Regions from separate parts of the Rhizobium sp. rho-13.1 genome, predicted to be linked through region 1. Evidence: riboswitches for the same ligand, from Rfam matches in the RefSeq annotation. Region 1 holds a riboswitch; each other region holds the start of a gene.
The links. A riboswitch is a leader RNA that binds a small molecule or an ion and turns the genes downstream of it on or off. The one in region 1 is predicted to bind thiamine pyrophosphate.
Positions count from the first base shown of each region.

Region 1 (10,437 bases):
CATTGATCAGCTTGAAGAGGTCAAGCTTGCGGTCGGTCCCCATCATGCGCGAGGCGAGCGTCGTGATGTTGTCGCCCGGCTGGACGGTGAGGACGCGGACACGCAGCGGTTTCAGCGATGCGGCTTCTGCCGGCGTGATGTGGCGGAAGCTGGCGCGAAGGACATCGGCCGTCTGCTCCAGTGCTGCGCTGCCCTTGGGCACTGCGGTCAGGAAGCGGAATATCTGCGACTTGTCGCGAATGACGGTCACGTCGAAATCCCAGCGGTCGGCCGATGCCCGTGCCGTTGCCGCTTCCATTCCGTTGACGACCATCGGCTTGATGGTTGCCGGATCGAGGCCGGTGACCCAGCCGCTCGAGATATAGTTTGTCAGCGACTGGTTCTGTGTGTCGGCGACGCCGTCGAAGCGGACGGCTATGTCGCCGGGGCCGGTCGCCAGCACTGCCTCGACCTTGTTGTCGATGCGGAATTCCGGCGGCACCTCGAAGCGGATTCCGAGGCCGCCGTGCAGGAACACCTGGCCCCTGACATAGCCCTCCTCCGGGCTGTCGCCATAGAGCAGCCCGTCGATACCGTTGAGATAATAGTCGCGGCCGGTGTCGCCGACCTTGCCCTGCTCGCCGAATTCACGGGCATGTTCGCGCGCCAGATCGATGCGCTGCGGCGTGCTTGGATGGCTCGATAGGAAGTCGAGGCTCTGGTCGGCGTCGGAGTTTGCCGACTGGTAGCGACTGTAGGCTTCCATCGAATCCAGGAAGCGGGCGGCGGCGTAGGGGTCGTATCCGGCCTGGCCGAGCGTGCGAATACCGATCTCGTCGGCCTGCAGTTCCTGCTGGCGCGAGAATGCAGCCAGACGCAGCTTGCCGCGCGCCAATGCCTGCTTGCCGGCGATGTCGCTGGAAAGAACCTCGCCGACGACGCGGCTGGCGATGACCTCGGCCTCTTCGCGCTTCTGCCGCTCGATGCCGTGGTTGGCGGTCACGTGGGCCATCTCGTGGGCAAGCACGGCCGCCACTTCAGAAGCATCGTTTGCGAGCGCCAGCAGGCCACGGGTGACGTATAGGTAGCCGCCCGGTAGGGCGAAGGCGTTAATAGCCGGCGAGTTCAGAATGGTGATGCGGTAGGATTGTAGCGGATTTTCCGAGACGCTGGTGAGGGCGCCGGCAATGCGGGCCACAAGCCGCTCGGTCTTTGCATCCTTGTATTCGCCGCCATAGCTGGCAACGATGCGGGGATGCTCGCGTGCGCCCATCTGGGCGCGGGGATCGTTCTTCTGGACTTCCGAGACGATCTGCGGATTGGCCGATGGCGAGACGTTTGGCTGGTACGTCTGGTCCATCAGCGACTGGCAGCTATTCAGCACTGTCGCTGCTGCCAGCAGCAGGACGTAGCGCCGGCACGACGTAGCAGCGCCGCGCAGCCTGGAAGGGCGCAAGCGTGTCCTCGTTCGTTCCATGCGCTCGGGCTGCTTCAGGACTTCAGTTCCGCTTGTCGTGTCTTAATGTCGGCAGGTCGCAAGATCGCGCTGATCGTCGTCCTACATGCTCGAGGTTTAGATCCATCCGCGCTTTCGCGCCGCATTTGTCGATGGTCTGCTCCCACTGCTCTAACTGATTTAGGCCTTAGTTGCATAGCGAGACTCTGCTTAATTGTGGCGTCGTTGCATTTTGGCAAGCATCGGTTCGAGATTACATTGTCGTGCAACACCGAAATTGCGGCAAAAGTCGTGCCGCGGCGCGGTCATGACCTCAAATCTGCAAAAAGCGCTGCAAAGCGGGCAGGCCGAGTGCCTCGAGAAAGCCATCTATCGGGGCTGCCAGGCGGATTTCGCCGGCATCGATGAACACCGCATGGTCGGCAAGCTGACGCACTTCGCGCGGATCGTGGGAGACGATCAACACCGTGTTGCCGGTCTCGCGGTGCAACTCCCTGAGCAGGTCGGCCATGCCGGCGCGAAGGCTGGGGTCTAGGGATGCAAAAGGTTCGTCCAGCAGCAGGATCGGCCGGTCGCGGATCAGCGCCCGAGCAAAGGCTGCGCGCTGCCGTTCGCCGCCGGACAGAGTGCCCGGCATCCGCTTTTCGAAGCCCTTGAGACTGACGCGTGCGAGAGCATCCGAGATCCGCCGGCGATCGTCGGCGCTGAGCCGCAGCGATGGGCTCAGCCCAAGACCGATATTAGTGAAGAGGTCGAGATGGGCAAATAGGTTGTTATCCTGGAACACCAGCGACACGGGCCGCTCGGCCGGGCTCATCATAGTGACATCGGTGCCGTTCAGCATGATACGGCCGCTATCCGGCGTCTCGAAGCCGGCCAGCAGATTGAGAAAGGTCGATTTGCCAGCGCCCGACGGGCCGGTGACGGCAATGATCTTGCCGGCGGGAAGGGTGCAGTCGAAGCGGAAATCGTGGCCGCCCAGCCGCAACCGCACGTCCGACAGGACAAGATCGGAAAGAGAGTTCACAGCCTGCCGCCTTTCTCGGCCCTGGATGCCTGGCCTGCGGTTCCAGCCACCGTCAATGCGAGGCAAAGCAGGCCCAGCAGCAGCGCATAGCCATCTGCGTCGTTGGTACGATAGCTGCCGAGCCGGCTATAGACCAGCCATGGCAGGGTGACGATATTGCCGGAGCCGAACAGCGCTACCGCTCCGAGGTCGCCAAGCGACAGCGCCATGGCGAAGGACAGCGCCGTAAACAGCGGCTTGCGCAGCCCGGGCCAGTCTACGTGGCGCAAGCGGGAAAAGCCCGTGAGACCGAGACTTGCTGCCAGCCGACCGGTGCGGGCCGTGTGAATGGCAAAGGCCGGTTCGACGACGCGGATGACGAAGGGTAGCGCCATCAGCATGTTGATGCAGACGATGAGGATGGCCGCAAACCGCGTCGGATCTCCGAAGGGACGCAGCGCCATGAACCATCCGGTCGCCAGCACGATCGGCGGCGCCAAGAGGACAAGCGATGAGGCGGCACCGAGCGTCGCCGAAAAGGCGCGGAGGCCTGTCGTGCCTTTTCGCACCGACGAGATGGCATAGCGGGCTCGCACGATTGCCAGCGAGAGGATGACTGCGAGCAGGCCGGCGGAAAGCGCGATGGCAAGGCTGGTCAGCAGCGCCTGCAGGAAGACCGGCTGGCTGGCGAGCCTGCCGAGGTTGGCCTCCATGCCGGCCACTGCGACGGACACCAGCGGCAGGCCGATGAACAGCGCAACAGTCGCGATGACCGCGCCGTCGGACAGTCGTGCCAGACGCTGCCGCCCGTCGAGGCGGCGTGGCGCCCTGCCGGTTGCGGGGCCCGGATCGTCCGGCGCCGGCAGCAGCGCCATCACGGCAAGCACGGCGCCGGTCATCGCAACCTGCAGCAAGGCCAATGCAACGGCACGGCCGGGGTCGAAGTCGAACCGCAGCGCCTGATAGATGGCAACTTCGATTGTCGTGGCCGCCGGCCCGCCGCCGAGCATCAGGACCAGGGTAAAGCTGGTGGCGCAGAGCATGAAGATGAGGCCAGCGATACCCGGAATGAGCGCCCGTAGCACAGGCCACTCGATGAAGCGGAATACGGCGCCCGGACGCATGCCAAGGCCGGATGCCATCAACCAGTATTCCGGCGGCACGCGCTCGAGGCCCGGCAGCATCAGCCTGACGGCGAGCGGCAGGTTGAAAAACACATGGGCTATGAGAATGCCGGAAAGCCCATAAATGCTGACCGGCTGTGTGAGGCCAAGCGTCTGCAGGGCGCCGTTGAGGATGCCCTGTCGGCCCCAGATGCCAAGAAGCCCCATGGCGCCGATCAGCACCGGCAGCCCCATCGGCACCGCCATCAGGCGGATCAGCCAGAGGCGGCCGGGAAAATGCCGTTGCCGGGCAAGGGCACGCGCCACGGGGATGGCAAGCGCTACCGCCAACACCGTCGAGAGCGTCGCCTGCAGCAAGGTGAAGCGCAGGACCCGCAGGATATAGGAATCGAGCAGAGGAGCGTTACCTTGCGTCTCGATGCCGGCGGCGAGCAGCGCGCCGACAGCAAGGCCGACAAACAGCAGGATGCCGGCGAGGCTGATAGCCCCGCCGGTCAGTGCCTTTGCGCGCTCGGATGTCGTCAGCATAGGGCTCGATCAGTTGCCGCTGGTGGCGGCCAGCCATTCGTCGATCCAGGCCTTGCGGTTCTTGTCGACTTCGGCCGGGCTCATCAGGAACGTCTTGGTGGGTACGACGAGCTTGCCGAAAGCGTCCGGCAGCGGCGCCGAGGTGGCGGCGCCCGGCATCATCCAGTTGTTGGTCGGGATAATGTCCTGAAAACCGGGTGTGATCATGAATTTCAGGAAGTCGCGGGCCAGATCCTTGTTAGCCGAGGTTTTCGTCATACCAGCGACCTCGATCTGGATGTAGTGGCCTTCCGAGAACGATGCCGCCTGGTAGCGGTCGGTCTTGTCGGCGATCATGTGGTAGGCGGGAGACGTCGTGTAGGAGAGCACCATCGGTGCCTCGCCCTTCGTGAACAGGTCATAGGCTTCCGACCAGCCGGGCGTGACGGTCAGGATGCGGCCCTTGAGCTTTTTCCAGGCTTCCGCCGACTTGTCGCCATAGACCGACTTGACCCAAAGCAGCAGGCCCAGGCCCGGTGTCGAGGTGCGCGGATCCTCGATGACGATCTTTTGCGACGGGTCTCCCTCGACCAGTTCCTTCATGCTTTTGGGCGGGTTCTTGATGGCTTGCGTGTCGTAGACCACTGCGAAGTGACCGTAATCGTAGGGAACGAAGACGTCGTCCTTGAAGTCGCCCGGCAACTTCACGGCCGTCGTATCGATCCCGGCAGGCTCGAACAGGCCGGTATCCCTGGCTTCGTCGACGAGATTGGTGTCGAGACCAAGAACCACGTCCGCCTTGGTGTCCTTGCCCTCGAGTTTCAGGCGCGACAGGAGCGCGACGCCGTCGGTGACGGCGACATAGTTGACGGTGCAGCCGCAGGTCTTTTCGAACGCCGCCTTGACCTTGGGGCCGGGGCCCCAGTCGGCGGTGAAACTCTCGTAGGTATAGACGGTCAGTGTCTTGTCTGCTGCCTGGCTGGCATGAGCGGTCAGAAGTGTCGTGCCGGCCGCCAGAACAAGGCCAGCCATAAATGTCGTCAGAGATCGGGTGGGCATCGAAGCGCCTCCTCCTTGGTTCGCGTTAAAACGGAGAATAGGCGCTGTTGATTTCGCGCGTCTAATCCCTCCGCCGGTGTTAACCGGATCAGGTTCCGCGGGTTGGCCGGTGAAAGCCTCTCAGCCAGATGTCCGGATGGACACAAGGCACCCCGTTAGAGCGAGGAAAGATGTAGCGGCGGGAGGGGTGGATGGCAAGGGCCCCCGACACGCGCGAAGCCCAGCTTTATCAGTCCGCGACGTGGGCTGCAGCCGCAGGGTCGATCGTCTTGGCAATGGTTGCGCCCGGTAGCTGGACGTTCTTAAGGCAAAGTGCGGTGACCAGGCCGACAAGGCAGATGCCCGACGCCGTCAGGAACAGCGGGTTGAAGGCGGCGGCATAGGCTTCGGCCACGGCTTCGCGCGTGGCAGCCGGCAAGGCCGCCATCATCTTCGGTGTGACTTCCTCGATATTGCTGACGCCGGGGATCGACAGGCCGACATGCAGCAGGCGGGAGCCGATGATGGCGCCGTAGATGGAGATGGCGATCGAGGCGCCCCCCATGCGCGAGAGCGTGACGGCGCCGGTGGCTGCTCCGATATCGCGGCTGGAGGCTGCATTCTGGATGCCGATGACCGGGACCTGCTGGGCAAGCCCGATGCCGATGCCATGAAGCAGCATCAGGCCGCCGATCAGGTAAACCGGCGTGCCCGCGTGGACTTGCGACAGGGCCGCAAAGGCAATCATGCTGCAGGCCGCACTGCCGATGGCGAAGGGCTTGTAGCGGCCGGTGGCCGAGATAAGCCGTCCCGCCGATAGCGAGCCACAGACGATGCCGCCGGTCAGGAGAATGAACAACAGGCCGGCAACCGAGGGCGAAAGGCCAGTGGTCGTCTGCAGGAACAGCGCGAAATAGTTGACCATGCCTATGGCGATGGCGCCGCTGGTGAGCGAGGTGATCAGCAACAGCCCGAAGGTCGGATTGCGGAACAACTGCATCGGCACGATCGGCTCCGGGGCGCGGCGCTCGATGAAGATCCAGGACATGGCGCAGACGATGCCGAATGCGATAATAGCGAGAACTGCCGGGGACAGCAGCGATCCGAACAGCTGGGTACCGTCAGCGGCAAGCACGATGCAGGTGGTCGTCATCGCCAGGACGATGGCGCCGGCATAGTCGATCTGCGGCTTGCGGGCGGGTTTCCGGTAGGGGAGCATGGTGACGAGGCCGGCAAGGACGATGAAGCCGATCGGTATGTTGACGAGAAAGATCGAGCGCCAGCCGAACAGGTCGCTCATCGTGCCGCCGAGCACCGGGCCGATGGCGCCTGATGCCATCAGGACCAGGCTGGAATAGCTCTGGTAGCGGGCTCTCTCCCGAGGCTCGAACAGGTCGGCGTTGATCGAGAAGATCGATACGAGGATACCGCCGCCGCCGAGCCCCTGCAGAACGCGGGCGGCAATCAGAGTGTTCATGGATACGGCAAGACCGCAGATGGCGGAGCCAACGGTGAAGATGGCAATCGCGGTGATCATCACGTATTTGCGGCCGAAAAGGTCGCCCAGCTTGCCGTAGACCGGCATGACGGCGCTCAGCGAAAGGAGATAGGCAGAGCCGATCCAGCCGAAACGCTCGAGATGGCCGAATTCGCCGACGATGGTCGGGAGTGCCGTCGAGACGATCTGGTTGTCGAGCATCGCCATGAACATGGCAACCATCAGGAACAGGTAAAGTATCAGCCGGCGACGGGGATCCGCCACAAGGGGCGCAGACGGCAGGTGCATATCCATGGGGCTTCCTATCCAGAATGGCCGTTATATGTGCTGATAGCATATATCTGTCAAGCGCATTTGAATGCATTCTGCATATTCAACTTTTCGCGATGATCTGTTACCGTGGCGGAATGACAGTAACCTTGAAGACAGACGAGCCGGTTTCGATGGATGCGCAGGAGGCGTATATCCAGCACATCGGACAGGTGATGACGCGGATGCGGCTGATGACCGGACGCCGGATGATCAGCCGGCTGGCGATCCAGAACGTGGCACCGGACCTCGAGCTCTCGCATCTCGACGTGCTCGATGCCATCAGACGGGCCGAGGCGGGGGGCGAGGTGACAGTCGGGGCGGTGGCCGAGATCTTGCGGATCGATCCGTCGCGGGCCAGCCGCATCGTTGCCGAGATGGTGACGCGTGGCGTCCTGCGCCGCAAGGCGTCGCAGGCGGACGCAAGGCGCATCGTCGTGGTGATGAGCGCGCTCGGCCAGCGGCTTCTTGCAGAGGTGCAGGCACAGAAGCGGGCGCTCATCGGGGATATCGTTGCCGATTGGTCCGAGGACGACATGCAGACCTTTTCGCGGCTTTTCGATCAGTTCATCGGTGGCTTCGAGGATGCGTTTCGGGCGCGCTACCGGGATTCGGATCCCTAAAGGCGCCGATTTGACGGATGACAGGCTGTCGCTCTTCCCTATCGACCGGTCTTTGCGCTATGGGCTTGGCCCATGAGTTCATCCACCTTCACGATCCTGCTTGGCGGGGCGCTGCATCTGACGGAGCGGCTTCAGGCGGCAGTCGCCGGCAGTCGCTTCATCGCCGCCGATGGCGGAATGCGCCATGCGCAGGCGCTCGGTGTGGTGCCGGAACTGTGGGTCGGCGATTTCGATTCGAGCCCGGCTGACCTCGGCGAGGCCTTTCCGGATGTGCCGCGGCAGCCTTATCCTGCCGCCAAGGCCCAGACGGATGGCGAGATTGCCATCGAGGAGGCAATCCGTCGCGGTGCCCGTCGCCTGGTGCTTGCCGGCGCGCTCGGTGGCGAGCGGTCCGACCATGCGCTGGCCTTGCTTCTCTACGGCGTCAGCCTGGCGGAGCAGGGGTTCTCGATGCTGTTGACCTCCGGCGAGGAGGAGGCCGTGCCGCTGATCGCCGGCGCCATGGAGATAGACCTTCCCGCCGGTAGCCTGTTTTCCGTTTCCGGTTTCAGCGCGCTCGATGGCCTGTCGATTGACAATGCCCGCTATCCGCTTGCCGGTTTCCATTTGCCGTTCGGTGCCTCCCGCACCATTTCAAACGTTGCGCAGGGTATCGTGCGCTTTTCCCTTTCGAGCGGCAGGGCCATCGTCCTTGCCCGCCCCTATGACCTTTCCGGAGTCTGACCCTTGGCCCCCCCTATTCTGAAACTCGACGACATCTTTCTCTCCTTCGGCGGCGCTCCGCTTCTGGCTGGTGCCAATTTCCAGGTGGAGCCCGGCGACAAGATTTCGCTGGTCGGTCGCAACGGCTCCGGCAAGTCGACGCTGTTGAAGATCGCCGCCGGCATGGTTGAGGCGCAATCCGGCGAAATCTTCCGCCATCCTTCGTCAACGATCCGCTATCTCGAACAGGCGCCCGATTTCGGCGACCACAAGACTGTTCTCGCCTATGCCGAGGCCGGGCTGACACCGGGCGACGATCCCTATCGCCTCACCTACCTGCTCTCGCACCTGGGATTGACCGGTGATGAGGATCCGCAGAGCCTTTCGGGCGGCGAAGCCCGCCGGGCCGCACTCGCCCGCGTGCTGGCGCCGGAACCGGACATCCTGCTCCTCGACGAGCCCACCAACCATCTCGACCTGCCGACCATCGAGTGGCTGGAAGGCGAGTTGCAGAAGACCCGCAGCGCCATCGTCGTGATCTCGCATGACCGTCGCTTTCTCGAGAAGGTCTCGACAGCCACCGTCTGGCTCGACCGCGGTACTTCGCGTCGTCTCGACAAGGGTTTTGGTTTCTTCGAGGCCTGGCGTGACACGGTGCTCGAGCAGGAAGAGCTTGAGCAGCACAAGCTCGGCAAGCAGATCGAGCGCGAAGAGCACTGGCTGCGCTACGGCGTCACCGCGCGTCGCAAGCGCAACATGCGCCGCCTCGGCGATCTGCAGACGATGCGCGCCGACTATCGCGGCCACAAGGGTCCGCAGGGCTCGGTCAACGCCAACATTTCCGACGTGCAGGAATCCGGCAAGCTGGTGATCGAGGCGGAACTGATCACCAAGGCCTATGGCGAGCGGACGATCGTCGCGCCGTTCTCGATCCGCGTCCATCGTGGCGATTGCATCGGCCTCGTCGGCCCCAACGGTGCCGGCAAGACAACGCTCCTGAAGATGTTGACGGGCCAGCTGAAGCCGGACAGCGGCAAGCTTAAGCTCGGCACCAATCTCGAAATCGCCACGCTTGACCAGAAACGCGAAGACCTCGATCCGGAAGAGACGCTGGCCCATTACCTGACCGACGGGCGTGGCGAAAGCCTGATCGTCAATGGCGAGCAGCGCCACGTCACGGGCTACATGAAGGACTTCCTGTTCGCGCCGGAACAGGTACGCACGCCGATCCGCAAATTGTCGGGCGGCGAACGCGCTCGCCTGATGCTCGCCCGTATCCTGTCGCGGCCTACCAATCTCCTCATCCTCGACGAACCGACCAACGACCTCGACATCGAGACGCTCGATCTGCTGCAGGAAACCGTTGCCAGCTTTGCCGGCACCGTCATCCTCGTCAGCCATGACCGCGACTTCCTCGACCGTACCGTTACCTCGACCATCGCGCCGATGAATCCTGACGCGCCCGATGGCCGGTGGATCGAATATGCCGGCGGTTATTCCGACATGCTGATACAGCGCAAGGGCGTTGCCGACGAGCTTCGCAAGGCCGCAAAGGCCGAGAAAGCCCGGGGCGGTGGATCGAACGCCGGTAACCAGGGCGGCGTCAAGGGCAAGGCCAAGATGTCGTTCAAGCAGACCTATGCGCTTGAAAATATTCCGAAGGAAATCGCCAAGGCGGAGGCTGAAATTGCTGCCCGCGAACTGAAAATGTCTGACCCCAAGCTGTTTTCCAAGGATCCGGCAACGTTCAATGCTCTCGCAAAGGAAGTCGAGAAGCTGCGCGGCAAGGTGACGAAAATGGAAGAGGAGTGGCTGGAGCTCGAGACGATTCGCGAGCAGATGGGCTCCTGAGAACAGCAAAGGCGTCAATTTCATGGTCAAGAAACCGTAGCAGGAAAATTTCTTGTCTCCGCGTGGAACATTCGTCTGATCCGACCATTCAAGGGGGTACGTGGAGGCAGTGTGTATTGCTTTTGCAAGCCTCAGGTGCTGGCCTGATGCGCCCCACCTGGCTTCAAGGATATGACGATGGACAGGAAAGTGCTGATTGTCGAAGACGAGTTGCTGATCGCACTCGATCTCGAAGACATGGTGGAAAGCAATGGACTGCAGGTCGCAGCCATCGCCAACACGATGGCGCGGGCGCTGGCGGCGGCACCCCATGCTGATATCGCCCTCGTCGACGTCAATCTTTC
Region 1 is NZ_SCFL01000003.1:146,739-157,175, forward strand. Features, by position in the region: gene EQW76_RS11930 (EAL domain-containing protein) at 1-3, opposite strand, end outside; gene EQW76_RS11935 (M48 family metalloprotease) at 1-1,435, opposite strand, end outside; gene EQW76_RS11940 (ATP-binding cassette domain-containing protein) at 1,749-2,462, opposite strand; gene thiP (thiamine/thiamine pyrophosphate ABC transporter permease ThiP) at 2,459-4,093, opposite strand; gene thiB (thiamine ABC transporter substrate binding subunit) at 4,103-5,131, opposite strand; TPP riboswitch at 5,180-5,296, opposite strand; gene EQW76_RS11955 (MDR family MFS transporter) at 5,361-6,902, opposite strand; gene EQW76_RS11960 (MarR family winged helix-turn-helix transcriptional regulator) at 7,052-7,540, shown strand; gene EQW76_RS11965 (thiamine diphosphokinase) at 7,613-8,263, shown strand; gene EQW76_RS11970 (ABC-F family ATP-binding cassette domain-containing protein) at 8,267-10,093, shown strand; gene EQW76_RS11975 (response regulator) at 10,271-10,437, shown strand, end outside.

Region 2 (10,437 bases), on a different contig from region 1:
TGGAAGCTGCCGGTCGTCTTCGTCTGCGAGAACAACAAATACGGCATGTCGACTTCGACCGAGCGCTCGACCGCCGTCCCGAACATTGCCGATCGCGCGGCCGGCTATTCGATGCCGGGTGTCATCGTAGACGGCAACATCCTGTCGGATGTCGCGGAAGCCTCGCAGGCTGCCGTCGAGCGGGCGCGATCCGGTCTGGGGCCATCGCTCATCGAGTGCAAGACTTACCGGCATCGTGGCCATTCCAAGAGCGACCGCAACCGCTACCGGACGAAGGACGAGATAGACGACTGGATGACCAATCGCGACCCGATAGACATGTTCGAGAAGCAGCTGGCCGAATTCGGCATAGCGGACGAGGCGACGCTGGCAGGCATTCGCGACAGCGTTCGCGAGGAGATTGAAGCAGCCATCGAATTTGCCAAGTCCAGCCCATCGCCCGAAACGGCTGATCTCGGACAGAACGTATATACGGAGCAGTCGTAATGGATGCGGCAGTGAGAGAGCTGAGCTATTCCCAGGCTATTCAGGAGGCGATGGCGATTGCCATGGAAGCCGATGAGCGCGTGTTTCTCATGGGCGAGGATATCGGCGTGTACGGTGGCGCCTTCCAGGTGACCGGCGATCTGATCGAGCGGTTTGGCCCCGACAGGGTCATGGACACACCGATCTCCGAACTCGGCGGCGCGGGCGTGGCGGTGGGCGCTGCCCTGACCGGTATGCGTCCGATTTTCGAATTCCAGTTTTCCGACTTCGCGGCCCTGGCCATGGAGCAGATCGTCAACCAGGCGGCGAAAATTCGCTACATGCTGGGTGGAGCGGTTTCCGTACCGCTGGTCATGCGCTTTCCGGCAGGCTCGGGAACCGGTGCGGCAGCACAGCACAGCCAGAGCCTCGAGGCATGGCTCGGTCACGTTCCCGGCCTGAAGGTCATCCAGCCGGCCACGCCGCACGATGTGAAGGGCATGCTGCTGGCGGCCATCGAAGACCCGGACCCGGTGATGATCTTCGAGCACAAGCTGCTTTACAAGATGAAGGGACCCGTTCCCGAAGGCCACTATATCGTGCCGATCGGTAAGGCTGCCATCGCGCGCGAAGGCCGCGACCTGACGATCGTTGCGACGTCGATCATGGTGCACAAGGCGCTGGAGGCTGCCGATACGCTGGCGGCCGAGGGTATCGATGTCGAAGTCGTGGATCTTCGCACCATTCGCCCGATGGACCGGGAAACCGTCATCGCCAGCGTCAAGAAGACTTCCCGGCTGATGTGTGTCTACGAGGGCGTCAAGACCCTCGGTGTCGGTGCCGAGGTCAGTGCGATGATCGCTGAAAGCGATGCCTTCGATTACCTCGATGCACCCATCGTGCGGCTTGGGGGCGCCGAGACACCCATTCCTTACAATCCCGAGCTGGAGAAGGCAGCCGTGCCGCAAGTCGCCGGCATTCTCGCGGCGGCACGCGATCTGGTGAAGGGAGTGCGCTGAGCCATGGCAATCGAAGTCATTCTTCCGAAGGTTGACATGGACATGGCAACCGGCCGGATATCCAAGTGGTTTTTTGAAAGCGGCGCCACGGTTAAGAAAGGCGATGTGCTTTTCGAGATCGAGACCGACAAGGCAGCCATGGAAATCGATGCCCCGGCAAGCGGCATCCTGCGCGACGTGGTAGGCGCCGAGGGTGTCGATATCGCCGTCGGAGCGCCGGTGGCGTGGATCTACGAAGACGGCGAGGCTTATTCGCCGGGCTCCAGCGCTGCACCCGCCGCGCCCCAGGCAACAAAAACTGAGGCCGTTCCGGAGCAGCCGGCATCCGTTGAAGCCCCTGCAAGCACCGTGGAAACGGGCGAGGGCATCCGGGCCACCCCGCTTGCCCGGCGATTGGCGCGCAATGCCGGGATAGACATCAGCCGCATAACCGGATCCGGACCAAATGGCCGGGTGACACGCGCCGACGTGGAAGGCTACACACCGCCTGTTCAGCAGGAAGAACCCGTTGCCGCGCCTACCGCTGCTCCGAAGCCTGTGGTTGCCGGACCGTCGAGCGAGCAGACCCGCAAGCTCTTTGCCGAGGGAAGCTACGATCAGGTCGCCCATAGCAACATGCGCCGGACGATTGCGCGCAGGCTCGTCGAGGCAAAGAGCACCGTACCGCATTTCTATCTGACGATCGATTGCAACATCGACGCTCTTTTGAAACTGCGGGCCGAGGTGAATTCCTCGACGCTTCCGATCGGCGGCAAGCCAGCCAACAAGCTTTCCGTCAACGACATGGTCATCAAGGCCTACGCAATGGCACTCGCCGCAGTTCCTGATGCCAACGTGTCATGGACTGACGACAGCCTGATCGTCCATCGGCATGTAGATATCGGCGTTGCCGTATCCGTACCCGGCGGGCTTATCACGCCGATCGTGCGAAATGCCGAGACAAAGACCTTGTCTGTCATTTCGACCGAGATGAAGGACCTCGGTGCCCGCGCCAAGGAAGGCAAGCTGAAGCCCGAGGAGTACCAGGGGGGGACCGCCGCGATCTCCAATCTTGGCATGTTCGGCATTCGCGAATTCGCAGCCATCGTCAATCCGCCGCACGCCACCATCCTTGCCGTCGGCGCCGGAGAAAGACGCGCCGTGATCTCCGGGGAGGCCGTGGTACCCGCGACGCTGATGACCGTGACGCTATCGACCGATCACCGTGCAGTGGATGGCGCGCTCGCGGCAGAGTTGATCGGAGCTTTCAGGACATACATCGAAACGCCGATGGCGATGATCATATAGTGCAAGTCCGGGTGGATCAGATTCACCCGGATGCCCCAAAGTCTCTTTGCGAAGATAGCCTGGAGGAAAAGTCTAACTTCCATGCCTGAGCGATCATGAAGGCCGATCGCCGCGGCGCTCAAATTGTCGGCGCTACCAGCCGTTCTGTGCTCGGGGCCCGATCGAGCTTGTTTTCCGCATTTTGCCGGGCGAGCATGCCGACGCGCATCTCTGGCAGATCAGGTGTCGCCCAGTTGGGCTCGCCGCCAAAAAACTTATCGAGAAATGCGACCGCATAGGCAGGCATCTCGCTGGTGTTCTCCTTGAACGACCACCAGGTCCGCAGATCATCCACACCGCCCGACAGGGGTAATGTCGACTGGAATTCCTGCTGATGCACCGCTATGACCGCACTGATGCAATAGTTGGTATAAAGAAAACCCTCGGGCCAGAAGGCCACAATCCCGGGGACCGGAACGGCACTTTTTGCCTCTACCAGATCGACTTTCGCAGGCCGCGCCTTGATCAGTTCTTTCAATGCGAGACCGCCGGCAAAAACGATGAAATCCGCACGGTTCACAGTCGCCAGGCTCTTCTTCGCATCCAGCACCTCGACCCAGTCGATGAATACCTTTGCAAGCTTGTCCTCGTCGATGGTGACAGACAGTCCGTAACGCGCAGATAGCGTCTGCGCACTGCTGCGAAATGACTTTCGAAACCATCTGAGTTGGCGGAGCCGATGTCCGAAATCAGGCTCTGCTGCAATCTCATTCTGGGTGAGCAGATCCAAGCGCGTAACTCCGGCAGGACAAATTATCCCGAATGTTGCGCTTAATTTGTACAATATGCATAAGAAACTGTCAAATGTTCAGCGCACAGCTTCAGGGAAGGTGTCTGAGAAGGCTCGTGCAGGTTTTAATCAGCGCTTCGGTTCGCGAGCCGGACCTGATGGCTTCCTGAAAGACCTCGCTGCGGAGATTGCAAACCGTGATCGCATCCGGCGTAAACGACTGAAACTCGCTTCCCGTGAGGCGATCTGAAATCGAAAGTGCGAACGCAAGCGACAGGGCCGCGTAGAGTTTCCAGGTTTCGCTGTCATGGGCATTACCGACGCTCGCGATTGGCTCGTGCTTTACGAACGCGATGAAAACTGTTGCGCAGCAGGTGCCGAGGTCGTCCACGGTCCATCGCTCGCTTCTGGACATCGTCATGACTTGCCTTGCCGCTGCCGTGACACGCGCTTTCAGGATGAGCCGGGCCGGGCCGACGCCCTTGGTGATGAGCTTGAGCGCCGCGTAAAGGTCGTCGGTGAGTTCGTCCTCGTCGCCAGAGATTGCTCCGCCCGCTGCACCGAAGTAGAAGGAGAACTCCCGGAACCCTGCCTCCGGCGCCCGCAGATCCCGCAAAGGCGTGACGAGCGATTGCAACGTTGTCATCACCCCATCCACCGTCTGCAAAGTGCCGCCGACAAGACGGCTTAGCTCTGCCGGAAGGGGTGGCAATGGCTGGTTGGCGACGCTGATGGCGGGTGCCTCGGAGCTCAACGTGTGGATGAGATGCCGGAAGCCCCGAAACTGGTCACCGATATTGTCTTTCAGGTCCCGTCGAATGGTAGAAAGCATGGCACAGCCTCTATCTGAAGAACGCCCGGCCGAGCCGAGGCATTTCGTCAGATTATATCCTATGTCAGGGCAATATTGTACGCCCTTCGTCGCAGAAATAGTGCCTTCCGGTTCACTTGTATGACACTTCGCAACCACGCCAGGATGCGTGTGCGGGTGTAGTGGCCGTTTGGTCGCAATGGGCCTTGATGCGCGCGCACCTAAAACGCAGCGCCCGGCCAGCGCATATCTCTGCCCGCATCAGGAGTTCCAACTTCCACCGGTTCAGCTCTCATCAAGCCCCGCGGCTGTGTTTCGCACTGTGGCAATGACATCATCTTTCATCCCCTTGACGCCTTCGTCGGGCTGCCATAGGCTTTGTCGTATTCACCAGGGGTGTCCCGTCAAGGGGCTGAGATTCTGCTATCGCGCGCAGTGACCCGTTGAACCTGATCCAGTTCATACTGGCGTAGGGACGGTGCAAAGCGCTGCTGCAGTTACAGATCCGCATCCCGGATTCCGTGTCGGCGTTCTTCCATCATTCCGGCTCTAGGACTGGGTCTCCAAACGCAAACTTGGAGCCTCACGATGAATATTGCCGCTAAAAACCAGAGCCCGACGGTCACCTCGGGCGCATTCCCGGCCTCCCGCAAAATCCATGTCGAAGGCCAGCGATATCCCCACATTCGCGTGCCGATGCGCGAAATCTCCCTGCATCCGACTGCGGGGGAGCCGCCTGTTATCGTGTATGACAGCTCGGGCCCGTATACCGATCCAGGCCATATCGTTGCGATCGATCGCGGTCTTTCGCGCCTGCGGGAAAACTGGATCCTGGCGCGCGGCGATGTTGAGCGTTACGAAGGCCGCCACGTCATGCCGGAGGATAACGGCTTTGCCACCGGCGAGCGATTGACGCCGGAATTTCCCGTTCGCAATGCGCCTCTGAAGGCCGCTCCCGGCCGGGCCGTCACCCAGCTTGCCTATGCTCGCGCCGGCATCATCACGCCCGAGATGGAATTCATTGCCATCCGCGAAAATCTCGGACGCCAGGCTGTCCGTGAAGCCTCGTTGCGGGATGGCGAAAGTTTTGGCGCTCACATCCCGGATTTCGTAACGCCGGAATTCGTGCGCCGCGAGGTGGCCGAGGGCCGCGCCGTCATTCCGGCCAATATCAACCATCCCGAAAGCGAGCCGATGATCATCGGCCGTAATTTTCTGGTGAAGATCAACGCCAACATCGGCAACTCTGCTGTCACCTCGTCCATGGAGGAGGAGGTCGAGAAGATGGTCTGGGCGATCCGCTGGGGCGCCGATACGGTGATGGACCTGTCGACCGGCCGCAACATCCACAATATCCGCGACTGGATCGTCCGCAATTCGCCCGTGCCGATCGGCACCGTGCCGCTCTATCAGGCTTTGGAAAAGGTGGGTGGCATTGCCGAGGATCTTTCCTGGGAGGTCTATCGCGACACACTCATCGAGCAGGCCGAACAGGGCGTCGATTATTTCACCATCCATGCCGGCGTCCGTCTCGCCTATATCCACCTCACCGTGAACCGCGTGACCGGCATCGTGTCGCGCGGCGGGTCCATCATGGCCAAGTGGTGTCTGCACCACCACCGCGAAAGCTTTCTCTACGAGCACTTCGACGAGATCTGCGATATCGCCCGCGCCTACGACGTGACGTTTTCGCTGGGCGACGGACTTCGTCCGGGCTCGATTGCCGACGCCAACGATGCCGCCCAGTTCGCGGAGCTGGAGACGCTGGGCGAACTGACGAAAATCGCCTGGGCAAAGGATTGCCAGGTGATGATCGAAGGACCGGGCCATGTTCCGATGCACAAGATCAAGGAGAACATGGACAAGCAGCTGGAGACCTGTGGAGAGGCGCCGTTCTACACGCTTGGACCGCTGACCACCGATATCGCCCCCGGCTACGACCACATCACGTCGGCAATCGGCGCCGCGATGATCGGCTGGTTCGGCACCGCTATGCTCTGCTACGTGACACCGAAGGAACATCTGGGCCTGCCCGACCGCGACGACGTCAAGACCGGCGTCATCACCTACAAGATCGCCGCCCACGCCGCCGATCTCGCCAAGGGACATCCGGGCGCACGCCTGCGCGACGATGCCCTGTCTCGCGCCCGGTTCGAATTCCGCTGGGAGGACCAGTTCAATCTTTCGCTCGACCCGGATACGGCGCGCAGCTTCCACGACCAGACGCTGCCTAAGGAGGCGCATAAGGTGGCGCATTTCTGCTCCATGTGCGGACCCAAATTCTGTTCGATGCGGATTTCGCACGATATCCGAGCCGAAGCGCAGAAGGAGGGGCTGGAGGCGATGGCCGCCCGTTATCGCGATGGCGGCGATCTCTACATGCCCGTGGAAAACGCGGCCGAACACGTGGTAGGTGAAGCCTGATGGCAGGGGTGCTCGTCAGGGGCGCCGGTGTCGCCGGACTGGCTGTCGCCTATGAGCTGCGCAAGCGCGGCCATGAGGTCGATATTGTCGATTGCCGGGATGCGGCAGGGCTCGGGGCATCGTCCTTCGCCGGCGGAATGCTCGCGCCCTATTGCGAAAGCGAGGCGGCGGACGAGAGCGTTCTGACACTGGGTCGCGGGGCGGCCGATTGGTGGAGCGACGCCGTTCCGGGCGAGGTCGTGCGCAACGGCACGCTGGTGGTGGCGCAGCCGCGCGACCTGCCGGATCTCGTCCGGTTCGCCTCCCGCACGACAGGCCACGTCTGGCTCGACCGGGATGGTATAGCCGAACTCGAGCCATCGCTTGGCGGTCGCTTCGAAAGGGCGCTGTTCTCTTCGTCTGAAGCCCATCTCGATCCGCGGCGGGCGCTGACCTGCCTGGCCGAAGCTCTCGTCCGGGGTGGCAGCCGGTTTCACTTCGGTGCCAGCCAACCGCCGGAACGGCACTACACTTCCACAATCGATTGCACCGGACCGGCGGCTATCCCCCACATTACCGGGCTGCGTGGCGTACGGGGCGAGATGCTGCATCTGGAAACCGATGAGATCAGTTTGTCGCGTCCGGTGCGGATGCTGCATCCGCGCCATCCCATCTATGTCGTGCCGCGCGCCAACCACCGTTTTATGGTTGGCGCGACGATGATCGAGACGGAGGATGACGGGCCGATTTCGGCACGTTCGCTGATGGAGCTGCTCAATGCGGCCTATGCGCTTCACCCGGCCTTCGGCGAGGCGCGGCTGGTGGAAACTGGTGTCGGCATCCGTCCGGCCTTCTCGGATAATGTCCCGCGCGTGGTTGAAACCGGGGAGGGGCTGGCGATTGCCGGCATGCACCGCCACGGCTTTCTGCTGGCGCCCGCCATGGCCGTGAAGGCCGCAACACACCTCTCCAATGGAACGTCCACCAGGAAGGAGTTTTCCCGATGAAACAACTCATCGTCAATGGTGAAACCCAGGCTCTGCAGGCGGCAACGCTGGCGGAGCTACTTGCCGTGCTGGAATACGAAGGCGAGTGGCTGGCCACAGCAGTCAATGGCGATCTCGTGCACCGCGAGGATAGGGCGGACAGGCGCCTCGAAGACGGCGATCGGATCGAAATCCTGTCGCCCATGCAGGGGGGCTGATCAATGCTGAAACTTTACGATACCGAACTGTCGTCGCGCCTGCTGCTCGGAACGGCGCGTTACCCGTCTCCGGCGGTGCTTGGCGAGGCGGTCAGGCGGTCGGGTGCCGAGATCGTCACCGTGTCGCTTCGCCGCGAAACCTCCGGCGGCAGGGCAGGCGGTGCATTTTTCGAACTCATCCGCCAACTCGGGGTGCGTGTCCTGCCCAACACGGCCGGATGCCATAGTGCCTCGGAGGCCATTCTGACTGCCAGGATGGCAAGGGAGATCTTCGCGACAGACTGGATCAAGCTGGAAGTCATCGGCAATCACGACAGTCTGCAGCCGGATGTGTTCGAGCTTGTCGAAGCAGCGCGGATCCTCGCAGGCGAAGGGTTTTGCGTCTTTCCCTACACGACGGACGATCTCGTCGTTGCGGAAAAACTGCTGGCCGCTGGTTGTCAGGTGCTGATGCCCTGGTGCGCGCCGATCGGTTCGGCGGCGGGTCCGCGCAATGCGTCGGCGCTCGTTGCCTTCAGGGCGGCCTTCCCCGCGATCCCGCTGATCGTCGATGCCGGCCTCGGGCGGCCGTCGCATGCGGCCGCGGTCATGGAACTGGGTTACGACGCCGTTCTGCTCAACACCGCTGTCGCCATGGCCGGCGATCCGCCTGTCATGGCCGAGGCGTTTGCGAAAGCAGTCGATGCGGGGCGGCTTGCCTATCTGTCCGGTATGCTGGAGCCGCGTGACATGGCCGTTCCCTCGACGCCCGTCATCGGCAAGGCGGTGTTTCAATGAAGTTCGATCCCTTCTACCTCATCGTCGACAGTGCCGACTGGATCGAGCGCCTGGTGCCGCTCGGCGTGAAACTCGTGCAGTTGCGCGTCAAGGACAAGTCTGAGACCGAGTTGCGGCGGGAAATCCGGCGCGCCAGTGCCGTGTGCCTGGCTCACGGATGCCAGCTTATCGTCAACGACTACTGGCAACTGGCGATCGACGAAGGATGTGACTTCGTCCATCTCGGACAGGAGGACCTTGCCGGGGCAGACCTTGCCGCCATTCGCGCGGCCGGATTGAAGCTCGGGCTTTCCACCCATGATGTCGCCGAACTCGACACGGCGCTTGACGCTCGACCGGATTACGTCGCGCTTGGGCCGGTCTGGCCGACCATCCTCAAAAAGATGAAATGGCAACCACAGGGGATCGAACGGGTTGCCGAGTGGAAGCGTCGTATCGGCGATCTTCCCCTCGTTGCCATCGGCGGCATCACTGCCGAGCGGGCACCGCTGGTGTTGGAGCATGGGGCTGCGTGCGCAGCTGTCGTTACCGACATCACCCTTCATGAAGACCCGGAAGGCCGGACACGGCAATGGCTTGCAGCAACGGCACCGTGGAGACTTGGGGAAATCGAGAAATGACGCTGATAGCCCTTACCATCGCCGGATCGGACAGCGGCGGCGGCGCCGGTATCCAGGCGGACCTCAAGACATTCTCCGCCCTCGGCGTTTACGGCGCAAGCGTGCTGACCGCCGTCACTGCGCAGAACACGTTGGGCGTTTCGGCCATAGAGGATATCTCTGTTTCCATGGTTGCAGCCCAGATGCAGGCGGTGCTCGCTGATCTCGTCGTCAACGCGATCAAGATAGGCATGCTGTCGCGCGAGGACACGATCCGGACCGTTGCCGAGGGCTTGCGGGGCTTCGACGGACCTGTCGTGCTCGATCCCGTCATGGTGGCAACATCCGGAGACAGGTTGCTCCGCGACGATGCGGTGGCTGCGTTGAAACGAGCACTGATGCCGCGAGCCGATATCATAACGCCGAACCTCTTCGAGGCGGCAATCCTGACAGGCCTGCCTGTCGCGGACACGCCTGAAGACGTTGCACGGCAGGCACTGCAGTTACGCAACGAGGGCGCACGTGCGGTGCTGATCAAAGGGGGTCATGGCAAGGGTAGCGAATGCGTCGACACCCTTTTGACCATCGACGGAGCGGTCCATACCTTCAGATCCCCTCGTCTGGAAACACTCAACGGTCACGGAACCGGCTGCACCCTGTCAGCAGCCATTGCCGCCCAACTCGCACACGGCCACGATCTGCCGACTGCTGTTGGAATGGCAAAGGAATACGTGCACGCAGCCCTGGCCGCTTCACAGGATCTGCGGATCGGAAAGGGCCGGGGTCCGGTGCACCATTTCCATGCCCAGTGGTAGGAGTGGTGAAGCGGTTAGTCCATTGAGCGCAAACCGCAAGCTTCCGGAGCCGATCGTATCGCGGCGTTATTTCTTGCTCGGCCTGACGGCGCTGCGCAACTCGATGAGGCGATCAAGCGATTGCAGTGTCCTGTCGCGCGCAACTGTGGCCAGCGCCAGCATCAGCGCTTCGATGCAAACCATGGTGGAGCCGTGCAGAGCGACGTGTTCCGTCTTCGCCCGGGGAATGACGATCGATGCGTCCGCATACCGGCGCAACACGGTGTCGGGCTGTCCTACCAGCATGAC
Region 2 is NZ_SCFL01000004.1:182,493-192,929, forward strand. Features, by position in the region: gene EQW76_RS14115 (thiamine pyrophosphate-dependent dehydrogenase E1 component subunit alpha) at 1-486, shown strand, start outside; gene EQW76_RS14120 (alpha-ketoacid dehydrogenase subunit beta) at 486-1,484, shown strand; gene EQW76_RS14125 (dihydrolipoamide acetyltransferase family protein) at 1,488-2,771, shown strand; gene EQW76_RS14130 (hypothetical protein) at 2,890-3,540, opposite strand; gene EQW76_RS14135 (hypothetical protein) at 3,632-4,372, opposite strand; TPP riboswitch at 4,734-4,845, shown strand; gene thiC (phosphomethylpyrimidine synthase ThiC) at 4,940-6,775, shown strand; gene thiO (glycine oxidase ThiO) at 6,775-7,761, shown strand; gene thiS (sulfur carrier protein ThiS) at 7,758-7,958, shown strand; gene EQW76_RS14155 (thiazole synthase) at 7,962-8,735, shown strand; gene EQW76_RS14160 (thiamine phosphate synthase) at 8,732-9,355, shown strand; gene thiD (bifunctional hydroxymethylpyrimidine kinase/phosphomethylpyrimidine kinase) at 9,352-10,149, shown strand; gene EQW76_RS14170 (MurR/RpiR family transcriptional regulator) at 10,216-10,437, opposite strand, start outside.
Region 2: linked by a shared signal. The riboswitch ahead of thiC (phosphomethylpyrimidine synthase ThiC) and the one ahead of thiB (thiamine ABC transporter substrate binding subunit) in region 1 are both predicted to bind thiamine pyrophosphate.

Region 3 (10,437 bases), on a different contig from region 1:
CCAAGACCGCGTGCTCCGTTACCTGCGGCAGGCCCATCAGTTCGCCGAATGTACCGCGCGCCAGCGGTCCCGATATGAACAGGGATTCCGTCGCCGTGCCGGACGCACCGATCGCTTGTGAATTTGCATTGCAGTCGAGACCGAGTCGCGTTGGGTCGTTCACCAGATAGCCCCGTTCGGCCAGACCTGCCAGGAAGGGCTGGCTGCGAAGGATGCCGCCATGCCCCGGCCCCGTTGTGACCACCACCGCATCGAAATGCCGCTCCACACGCTGGCGCGACCGCCCGAGCCGCAGCACGCAGCGGATGCGATCCTCGTCGATTGAAACTTCGGCCACGGAGCCAGCCAGCACGGTCATTCGACCCTCGGCGATTGCCTCCTCGCTGGCGGCCTCGACTTGCGGCGCGACACGGAACCGGTGGACGTCCCAGAGCGGCCGAAGGTGACGCGCGATCCGCCGCCTCTCCTCGACCGGCAGGCCGCGCCATAGCGCCTCGCCTTGGCCCCTCACCTGATCGATGACCGCATGCCAGCTAAGCCCCTCTCTGCCCGCTTCGCGAATGGCCGCCCGCACGCGTTTGAGAAGTCCTGATGCAGTCTGCGCAGGCTCGGAGGTGAAATCGCCGAACGGATCCTGCGGCATCGAAGGATGACCGCGCGATCGCAAGCCTCGGCGTGATACCGCTGTGATCTGTCCCCGATGGCCTCGCAGGCCAAGCGCTGCAACGACATCGGCCGATGTCAGCCCGTTGCCGACGATCAGCACACGGTCGTCGACACCGATCGGGTCGAGCGCGCCCCGCCGGGTAGGGTCGGCGACGAAGCGCGGATCTCCGGCAAGAACACTGGCAAGCGGCTCCGGTGCGGACGGTGCCGGATGGCTGGTCGCAATGACGAGTATATCGGCGTCGATAACATAACCGCCCTCGCCCGTCAGATGCCACCGGCCATTAAGGCGATCGGCCGAGAGCACGCGCTCGCGAACATGGCGGACGGAACCGCTCTCGACCAGCGGCCGGATCATCGCGTTCATGTAGCGCCCGAACAGACCGCGCCTCGGATAGAGGGCGCCGCTGGCTGCCAGTGCGTCGGGATCGTCGCCAAGAGCCCCGTTCGTATCGATCCAGCGCTGGAAGTGCTCTGGATCATCCGGAAACAGGCTCATGCGGGTGGATGGCACGTTGATGCGGTGGGCAGGCTCGACGGTGTCGTAGGCGAGACCTGCGCCAAGCAATGCCCGTGGTTCGAAGAGCACGATCTGTTGCCTGCCGAACAGACCTGTTCCCGCCAGATGGTAGGCAACCGCCGCCCCTGAAACACCACCTCCAACAATGGCAACAACAGGAATAGTCTCGGGCGAAGAAAGCATCAGCCAGTCCTTTTTATGCATCGCCTGCCGGAAGCCGAACTCTACTCCGGGCGTCGCGCGATCAATATACGCTGGTGGCGGCGTGACAAGGGAAGGGCTTCCCCTCATGAGACGGGCAGCGGAATGTTTTTTCGAGCTTTTCCGCAACCCTGAATTTTATTCATGACGACCCATCCAAAGAGGAGTACACTGGACGCGCTCTTGAGGAGGAGAAAAACATGGAAATCTTCAGACTGCTGACAGCATTCGACTACCTGCTGGTTGCTGTACTCTGCGGCGTATTCGCACTGGCGATGGCCAACGGAAGAAGCCATCGCTGATAAACAAAATCGGCCCGAAGATCTGAGGAGACCTTCGGACCGACATACTCTCGAGGCTCAACCGGCAAGTTTGAATGGGCTGCCGGGCCAAAATTAAAAGGCTGAAGAAACTCAGGTCCTTAAAGCGAGACCTTGGCATTTTCGCCCATGTCGGGCTTCGCGCTCGACATGGCTGCAGCAATCATTTTGACGTAGCTGACCACGGTGCCGGGGCTATCCCAGTATTCCGCATATTTCGGCGTAACTTTCAGCACGCGGATAGACGGATCTTCGGCGCTTTCCCACCAGGCCTTGGCGGGCGTCGAGAAAAGTTCGCGGATCCGCTCCCGGTCGTTAGACACTTCTGCATCGCCCGTCACGGAAACGTACTTCTGGCCCTTCGTGTCGGCAAAGGACAGGCCGACATTATGCCGGCGCTCAATTTCCTCGTCCTTGTGGCTAGCCACATCCGTCAGAAAATAGATCGCATTTTCAATCGGCTCGAAATGGGCTGCCATTGGCCGCGAACGGATGTCCTCGCCGACCCGGGTGGAAAGCATGCAGAAGAGGATCTTCTCCATCAATTCCCAGGTGCGTGCGACCTTTTCGTTTTCCTGTGTCATGACATTTCCTCTTTTGACTAGATGAACGGCTTGCCGCCGGTGACTGCAATAGTGGTACCGGACACATAGCTCGACAGCGGATCTGCAAGCATGACGTAAGCTGTTGCGAGTTCCGCCGGCTGCCCCGGCCGCTTCATTGGCGTTTGCTTGCCGAAGTTGGTAACGTTCTCTTCCGGCATGGTGGATGGGATAAGCGGCGTCCAAATCGGGCCCGGCGCAACGGCATTGGCGCGAATCCCCTTCTCGGCCAGCATCTGTGCCAATCCGCCCGTAAAGTTCTGGATGGCGCCCTTGGTCGTGGCATAGGCAAGCAACGTCGGATTTGGCATGTCGGCATTGACCGAGGTCGTATTGATGATCGAGCTGCCGGGGCTCATGTGTTCGACGGCTGCTTTTGTCAGGTAGAACATAGCGTGGATGTTGACCTTGAAGGTAAGCTCCCACTCGTCATCGGAGATCTCCGCGATATCCTTGAAGGTATTCTGGTGGGCGGCATTGTTGACGAGAATGTCGATGCCGCCGAGTTCGGATACGGCCTTGTCGATGATCGCCCGGCAATGGGCTGCATCCTGGATATCCCCGGGCACGAGAACCGCCTTCCGTCCGGCCTCTTCGACATAGTGCTTCGTCTCCGCTGCGTCCTCGTGCTCATCGAGATAGGAAACGAGTACATCCGCACCCTCCCGCGCAAATGCGATTGCGACGGCGCGACCGATGCCGCTGTCGCCGCCGGTAATTACGGCACGCTTTCCGGCCAGACGTCCGGACCCCTTGTAGGAGCTCTCCCCGTGGTCGGGCTTCGGATCCATCCGGGCCGTCTTGCCGGGGATGGACTGTGGCTGCGTGGGAAATGGCGGCTTGGGATAACCGTTCATGGCCTGTCTCCTTTTGGTCGGCTTGGACCAGACTAACCAGCGTTGCGCGTCATGGTTCCCCACCAAAGTCTCCGAATTCAATCTGAAGGATGGCGGCACTGAAGCCTGCAGGCTGCGGATGAGCGTTCGGCAATTTGTCACGCTCGCCATCGGACGGCACGGATCGGAACTTCAAGGGCCCGAATTTGTTTCTGAACATGACAATGAGAGGATCATCATGACCAACACCCTGCACAAGGCAGACGCGACCGGCAAGCTTGAGCTGGCCAACGAAACCGCGCCAGTTTCCTACAGCGTGACTGTCGCGACCGAAAAAGAGGATGGCAAGTTTGCTGTTACCCTGCTCGTCAAGGCACCCCGCGATTGGTTGCTAAAACGCGGATTCACATCGTCTGCGACCCTCGTCAGGCACGATGGAGACCAGGTCGAACTCCTTCATGATGGCGAACTCGACGTCGGGGAAGCTGTATCGGTCGAGTTATCCGCAGTCGACACCTCCTGCTCCGACGACAGCGAACTGCAGCGCAAGTATCCAGAATTGCGCGGCTGAAGCCGTGCCGAACGTAAGGACCCGCAGAAATGAGGCCAGCCGAGCGAGAGATCGTCTTCTCCAAGCGCGCACTTGCCGCAACGATAACAGGGATCGACAGCGATGACGGCGCCGACGACATGATTGTAGGCCTGTCACTGGGTGAGGCTATCCTGTTCGTCGCCGAAGAGGCAGGTATAGGCGCTTCCAACGCCCATGTTTCTTATGGCGAGAGCAGAACTCTCAGCTATACCGATTGTCTCAGTGTCTATCGAGATTTCGGGCTATCCCTCAAGGCTGACGCAAAGAGTTGAGATGGTGAAACGCAGTGCCGGCGTACTGATCTACCGCTTTGCCACACATGGGGCACCCGAAGTCCTGCTCGTCCATCCCGGCGGCCCCTTCTGGGCCCGCAAGGACGAAGGCGCCTGGTCGCTTCCAAAAGGCGGCATCGAACCGGACGAGGACGATCTCGCCGCTGCCCGCCGGGAGGTCCGCGAGGAGATCGGCACCAGCCTCGACGGTCCGTTCACGCTGCTCGGGGAAATCAGACAGCCTGGTGGCAAAGTCGTCGTCGCTTTTGCGGCCAATGCCGAGATCGATGCAGACGCGATTGTCAGCAATAGTTTCGAAATGCAATGGCCTCCGAAATCCGGCCAGATACAAAGTTTTCCGGAAGTCGACCGCGCCGGCTGGTTCGATCTCGATCAGGCGGAAATCAAGCTGCTGCGGGGGCAACGACCGTTTCTAGAGGCATTCAAGGCATTCATGGAGCGCCTTGACGTCCCTAGTCGTCGAGCGTGATCCACGCGGGAGCATGATCGCTGGCATGCGCCCAGCCGCGGACGTCCCCGTCGACCCCGGCGTCGGACAGCCGCTCGGCCAGCGAGGGACTGAGGAGGAAGTGATCTATGCGTAAACCGGCGTCGCGGGCATAGGCGTTGCGGAGATATTTCCAGAACGTATAGATCCGTTGATCGGGGTGCATCCGCCGGATCCCGTCCGTCCAGCCTTGATCGACGAGTTCCCGGAAAGCGTGGCGGACATCCGGATGAAATAGCGCATCGTCGATCCAGCGCTCCGGATTATAAACATCGAGTTCGGTCGGCATCACATTGAAATCGCCGGCTAGGACGACCGGGATTTCGAGTTCCAGAAGCTCTCGCGCGTAGTCTGCGAGGCGCTGGAACCAGGCTAGCTTGTATTCGAACTTCGGGCCCGGTTGCGGATTGCCGTTCGGAAGGTACAGGCAGCCGACCAGGACGCCGCCGATTGCCGCCTCGATATAACGGCTCTGTCCATTGTCATCACCGGGCAACCCGCGTCTGGTCTCCAGCGGCATAGCGTCCCGCGCCAGGATTGCCACGCCGTTCCAGCTTTTCTGGCCATGCCAGATCGCCCCGTAGCCCGCCCCCTCGATCTCGCGCGCCGGAAAGCGGATGTCTGGCGCTTTCAATTCCTGCAAACAGACGATGTCCGGATTGAATTCGTCGAGCCAGCGCAGCAGGTTTTCGAGCCGGCCATTCACGCCGTTTACATTGTAGGTCGCGATTTTCATCTGACAGCGTCCCTCCGCGTTGCAAGCCGCAACTCTCGCATCGCCAACGGGTCAGGCTGCAAAAGGATGCATGCGGCCTGCGATGACCTTGCAATTCCACTCCCTCGGTCGACCCGGGAAAAATCTGCTTTTATCTTTTCCGGTCCATGCTATCAGGGGGGATCGACAGGGGTGCTCCGTATTGCCGGGGCTGAGACCGAAGCGTGCATGCTTCCAAACCCTAAAAGCTGATCTGGATAATACCAGCGGAGCGAGGCGGGCTAAAATGTTTTCAGGCGCACAAATATCACTTTATCCGATGACCGACGATTTCGTCGGCGTCATCCACGGCGCGCTCGGCGCTCTGGACCCCTATCGTGACCAGATGCGGGTTTCGACCGACGATCTATCGACGCTGCTGGTCGGCTCGACGGACGTGCTTTTTCCAGCGATGCGCGACCTCTTCGTGGCGGCAGCCTCATCGGGCAAGCATTGCGTACTGCACGCCACGGTCTCGCGCGGCTGCCCCGGCGAACCCGACGATCCGATCTGCACGCCAAGCACCAGCATGGTCAGCACCCTTCCGCTCGAAGAACGCAAGCAGGCGGCTCTCGCAGCCGTTCGCAAAACGCCCCTGACGGGAGAGACTGTCTCCGCGCAATTCTCGCTCTACGTTCTCGGCATCGATCAGCACATGGACGAGATCTACGGCTGCATCGACTTCCTCAAGCACTCCGGCGTGTTCCACAGTTCGAAGAACTTCTGCACCAAGCTGCGCGGCGACGCCGGCGCCATCTTTGCGACGATCAACGAGGCCTTCTGCCGCTTTGGCCCGACCATTGGCCACGTCACGCTCGATATCACTGTATCCGCCCATAGCCCCTCGTCATCCTGACATCGACGGGGGACGCCTGCATTACTGTCGAGGATCGATGCCGAGGTCCCGCGCCGGTTTCGGTTTGGCGAATAGATAGCCCTGAACCTGCGTGCAGCCGATCTCCTGGAGGACGGCGAACTGCTCCTCGGTCTCCACGCCCTCCGCCGTCGTCGACATCCCCAGGGTCTGGGCAAGAGCGGTGATGAGCCGGACGACGGACAGTGATTCCGAATGCAGGGTCAACTCGCGGATGAACGACCGATCGATCTTGATCTTGTCGAAGGGGAAACTTCTGAGATTGGACAGCGACGAATAGCCGGTACCGAAATCATCCATAGCAATCGAGATGCCGAGTTTCTTGAGGGCCAGCAAGGTCGACGCCGTATGGGCGCCTGCATCGAGCAGGACGGATTCCGTGATTTCCAGCTCCAGCCGGCCTGCCTCGAGCCCGCTATCCGTCAGGGCCGCGACGACCGTCTGGATCAGGTTGTCGTTACGGAACTGGATCGGAGAAAGATTGACGGCGACCGTGATGTGGTCAGGCCAGCGCACGGCATCGGCGCAGGCCTGATTGAGCACCCACGCACCGAGCGCGCCGATCAGCCCAGTATCCTCGGCAATCGGGATGAAGTCCATTGGCGGGATTTGACCCATCCGGGGATGGTTCCACCGTAACAGCGCCTCATAGCCGGATACCTGACGCGTCGCGGTGTCCACGAGAGGCTGGTAGTAAACTTCCATCTCGCGCCGCTTGAGCGCTTTGCGCAGATCAACTTCCAGCGCCTTTCGCGCCAGCAGCCGCTCGTCCATGTCAGGACGGAAGACGCGCACGCGTCCCTTGCCTTCGGCCTTGGCCTCGTACATGGCCAGATCCGCGTATTTCAACAGTTCTTCCGGATCCGAGGAATGCTGGGGAAACTTTGCCACGCCAACGCTGGCGCCAATGGTCACCTCGTGATCGTCCAGCAGGTAAGGACGCGTCAGCTCTGCAACCAGCCGGATCGGCAGCTCAAGGCCCTCCTTCTCGCTGGCTTCCTCGCTCAAATCCTCGTTGGCTTTGAGAATATTGATGACAGCAAACTCATCGCCGCCGATGCGGGCGACGACATCTCGGGGGCCGACATGGGCGAGCAGGCGCTGCGATACCCGCTGCAGAAGCTCGTCTCCAACGTGGTGCCCCATCGTATCGTTGACATCCTTGAAGCCGTCGAGGTCAAGGAAACATACGGCCACCGCGTCGCCGTCGCGCTTTGCCTCCTTCAGCTTGCGCTCCAGCATCTCCATGAACAGCACCCTGTTCGCCAGATTGGTCAGCGCATCGTGATGGGCCATGTGGGCGATGCGTGCATCCAGCCGACGCCGCTCCGTGATGTCCTCGTAGGTAGCAAGCCAGCCGCCTTCCGGCAGCGGCTCGTGGGTCACCACGTAGGCCTTGCGATCGGAAGCCTCATGCATGAAGACGCCGCGTCGCGCTTCCTTGATCAGCGGAATCTGGAGGGCAAGAAGCTGTTCGAAGGTCGAAGAACCCGACCCGGACCCGGAGGTTTTGGCAATGCTGTCAATGGACGTACCGCTGGCGATGCCGCGCGGCCGCGCCGCCATTGTCGAGAAACGGTCGTTGCAGACGATCATGCGGCCGCCCTTGTCAAACATGCACAGCGCCTGCGTCATGTTGTTGAAGGCCGTCAGATAGCGGAAATTCTGCGCGTCGGTTTCCCGCGATGTGCGCTGCAGCTCTTCCGTTGCCCTGTTGAGTTTGTCGCGCGCGCGCGCAAGCAGCCGGTTGTGCTGGACAAGAAGGATGATCAGAGCGATGCCGCAGAGGATGAGGCCAGCGGTCAGGCCCGTATAGATCAGATGCAGCCGCTCCAGACCGGCCTCGTCTTCATCGATCTTCTTAGCACCGCTTTCGATTGCAGCTGAACCGAGCGCAATGACATCGGGCTCGATATCGGAGAGGATCTTCAGTGCCGGCTGGGGATCGAATGGCGCCGTATCGCTCGTCGGCATCGAACGGTCGATCGTATCAAGCGCCGTTTTCAGCTGTTCAATGGCCACCTTGTTGAAATTGTCGTTGCGGACAAAGTTTCGAAAGGTGGCATTTTCCAATACGCCGAGACGATTGAACATGATGTCCAGCCGAAGCCGCACATCTTTCAACGACACGCCGCTACCCGGGACCGAATAGGCCAGCAGCGTCTTTTCAAGCCGCAGCAATTCCGAAGACGTCTGGCTGACGCTCCAGGTCTCGTTATAGCCTGCGACCTGATGCAGGGCTTCCTGCCGCTCGATGATCACATAGGAGAGATAGGAAGAAGAAAGGACGAAAAAGCAGACCACCCCGGCGAGCACCCACTGGATCTTCCTGAACGCAACGGTGGTGCTTCGCAACGCCTGTTACTCCACGACGAGCTTGGCGAGTTGCCAGGCTGATCGGCCGTAATATGTCTGCGTCTGCAACTCGCTGTTGCTGTCGAACGGATAGACGATAAACAGCGGTCCCTTGTCGCGAACTGGCATATATTGACCGTCGCGCTTAATCGCCAGCATTGTGCCGTACTCGGCGAAATCGGAAATCGGGATGTTGATGGCGTAGTCGTTGAGTGCGACTGCGCGGACGCTTGTGCCTTTGGCGCCGACCATCTTCATCAGCTTGTCCATAGGCACGCCCTCGAACGTCACCACGCCCTCGTACCAGGGCGTCTTGGTCGACATCTTTTCCATGCCGAGGGCCTCCAGCATAGGCAGGTCGAACTGCGCAGTCCCCGCAACATTGGTGTTTGTGATGTCACCCGAAATCACCAGGATCGGCGCAGACTTCGGCGCAGCAAGAGATTGCGCCATTGAGGCCGATGACACCGCAAGACCGACGGCGACTGCGATAACCGCCCAAAATAACTGTCGCAAGAAAAGCTCCGATTCGAATAATTTTAAAATATGTGCGCTTGAAAATTCTTAATCCGGTAACCCCGAAAGGTCAGTTATCACCCGATCAATCATTTGCAACTGCTCTTGCTGCCGGGCAATCTCCCAAAGCCGGTCTTGGCCAGGCAGATCACTATCTACAGCGCGCCTGACGTGCAGGCTGGCATTTTGATCCCGGCTCAATTGCACTGAAAAGTTCTGTATTCTGCCGGCGCAACCCTTCAGCGAGCACTTTTGTTCCAGACTTTTGAAAAAGACCTGGCTTGGACAACATTAAGGGCTTGGACAGCACTAAGGGCGATCGACCTGGTGGATGGCAGAGACCTTGATCCGCCATCCGTCGAGTTCGAATGTCCCGTCCCGGCTTGTGACCGCACGGACAATATCCGCATCGGTAATTTTCGCCTTTTTCGGGGCCGTCTTGCCAACGATGGCCCGCAGGCGTGGCAGGGTGAGTACGCCATTATGCAGCGCAATGCCCCTGTAATGAACAGAAGCGTGAAAAAGCGTGGAAGCCTCGATCATCATCACCTCCCTGATCGACCATCGGCGATCCTCCTCGCAGGTCCCGATACCCATAACTTAGTAACATGACGCATTCGGCACAATGGTGGGGTTATCGGATGACGCGTTAAGCGCGAAATTCCTTAACGAATTTTATAGAATTCGCGGAAAGGTCCAGACGGGAACGTGCGTACCAAGACCGTAGGTATCCTCGAAGAATACCTACAAAAAATTGATTTTAAAGAGAATTTGGTGGGTGATGTAGGGCTCGAACCTACGACCCGCTGATTAAGAGTCAGCTGCTCTACCAACTGAGCTAATCACCCGCACCGCTTGTTCTTCCGGTGTGAGGGCGATATAAATAGGATCGCTTTCATTGTCCAGCCGATTGACGAATTTTCTTTGCCGAATTGTCAAAAAAAACCGGATAAGTCAGAAAATCCTTTAAAATCAAAGATCCAGCGTTCCGGACGCGATACGAACAGCTTGTCCGCCGATACGCGCATTGGAGATTTCGCCATTGGTGACATCGATGTGAAGATGGATGAGCGACGGCCTGCCCATCTCAACGCCCTGCTCGACGATGATCGGATGATGGCCATCCGGCAACCGGTCGAAGTGGTGGATGGCGCCGGATAGCGCAGCGACTGCGGACCCCGTTGCCGGATCCTCGACGATACCCATGCCGGCGGCAAACATCCGCGCATGGAACTTTGCGGTGTGGTTGACCGCGCCTCGGCAGTAGAGGTAGGCCGAGGCCAATGCCCCGTCGACGAAGGGCACAGTCTTCTCCCAGAGCTGCGGATCGAACTCCACACGCCCGGCGGTGCCGATGTCGCGCACGGGAATGAGCAGAAACGGCACGCCCGCCGACCACAGCGACACGACGTGATTCTCGA
Region 3 is NZ_SCFL01000001.1:747,904-758,340, forward strand. Features, by position in the region: gene EQW76_RS03810 (FAD/NAD(P)-binding protein) at 1-1,369, opposite strand, end outside; gene EQW76_RS03815 (pyridoxamine 5'-phosphate oxidase family protein) at 1,809-2,291, opposite strand; gene EQW76_RS03820 (SDR family oxidoreductase) at 2,309-3,166, opposite strand; gene EQW76_RS03825 (hypothetical protein) at 3,165-3,716, shown strand; gene EQW76_RS03830 (hypothetical protein) at 3,746-4,009, shown strand; gene EQW76_RS03835 (NUDIX domain-containing protein) at 4,011-4,499, shown strand; gene xth (exodeoxyribonuclease III) at 4,483-5,253, opposite strand; TPP riboswitch at 5,411-5,524, shown strand; gene EQW76_RS03845 (YkoF family thiamine/hydroxymethylpyrimidine-binding protein) at 5,519-6,127, shown strand; gene EQW76_RS03850 (EAL domain-containing protein) at 6,149-8,500, opposite strand; gene EQW76_RS03855 (molybdopterin-dependent oxidoreductase) at 8,507-8,953, opposite strand; gene EQW76_RS03860 (hypothetical protein) at 9,326-9,559, opposite strand; tRNA gene EQW76_RS03865 (tRNA-Lys) at 9,789-9,864, opposite strand; gene EQW76_RS03870 (PhzF family phenazine biosynthesis protein) at 9,989-10,437, opposite strand, start outside.
Region 3: linked by a shared signal. The riboswitch ahead of EQW76_RS03845 (YkoF family thiamine/hydroxymethylpyrimidine-binding protein) and the one ahead of thiB (thiamine ABC transporter substrate binding subunit) in region 1 are both predicted to bind thiamine pyrophosphate.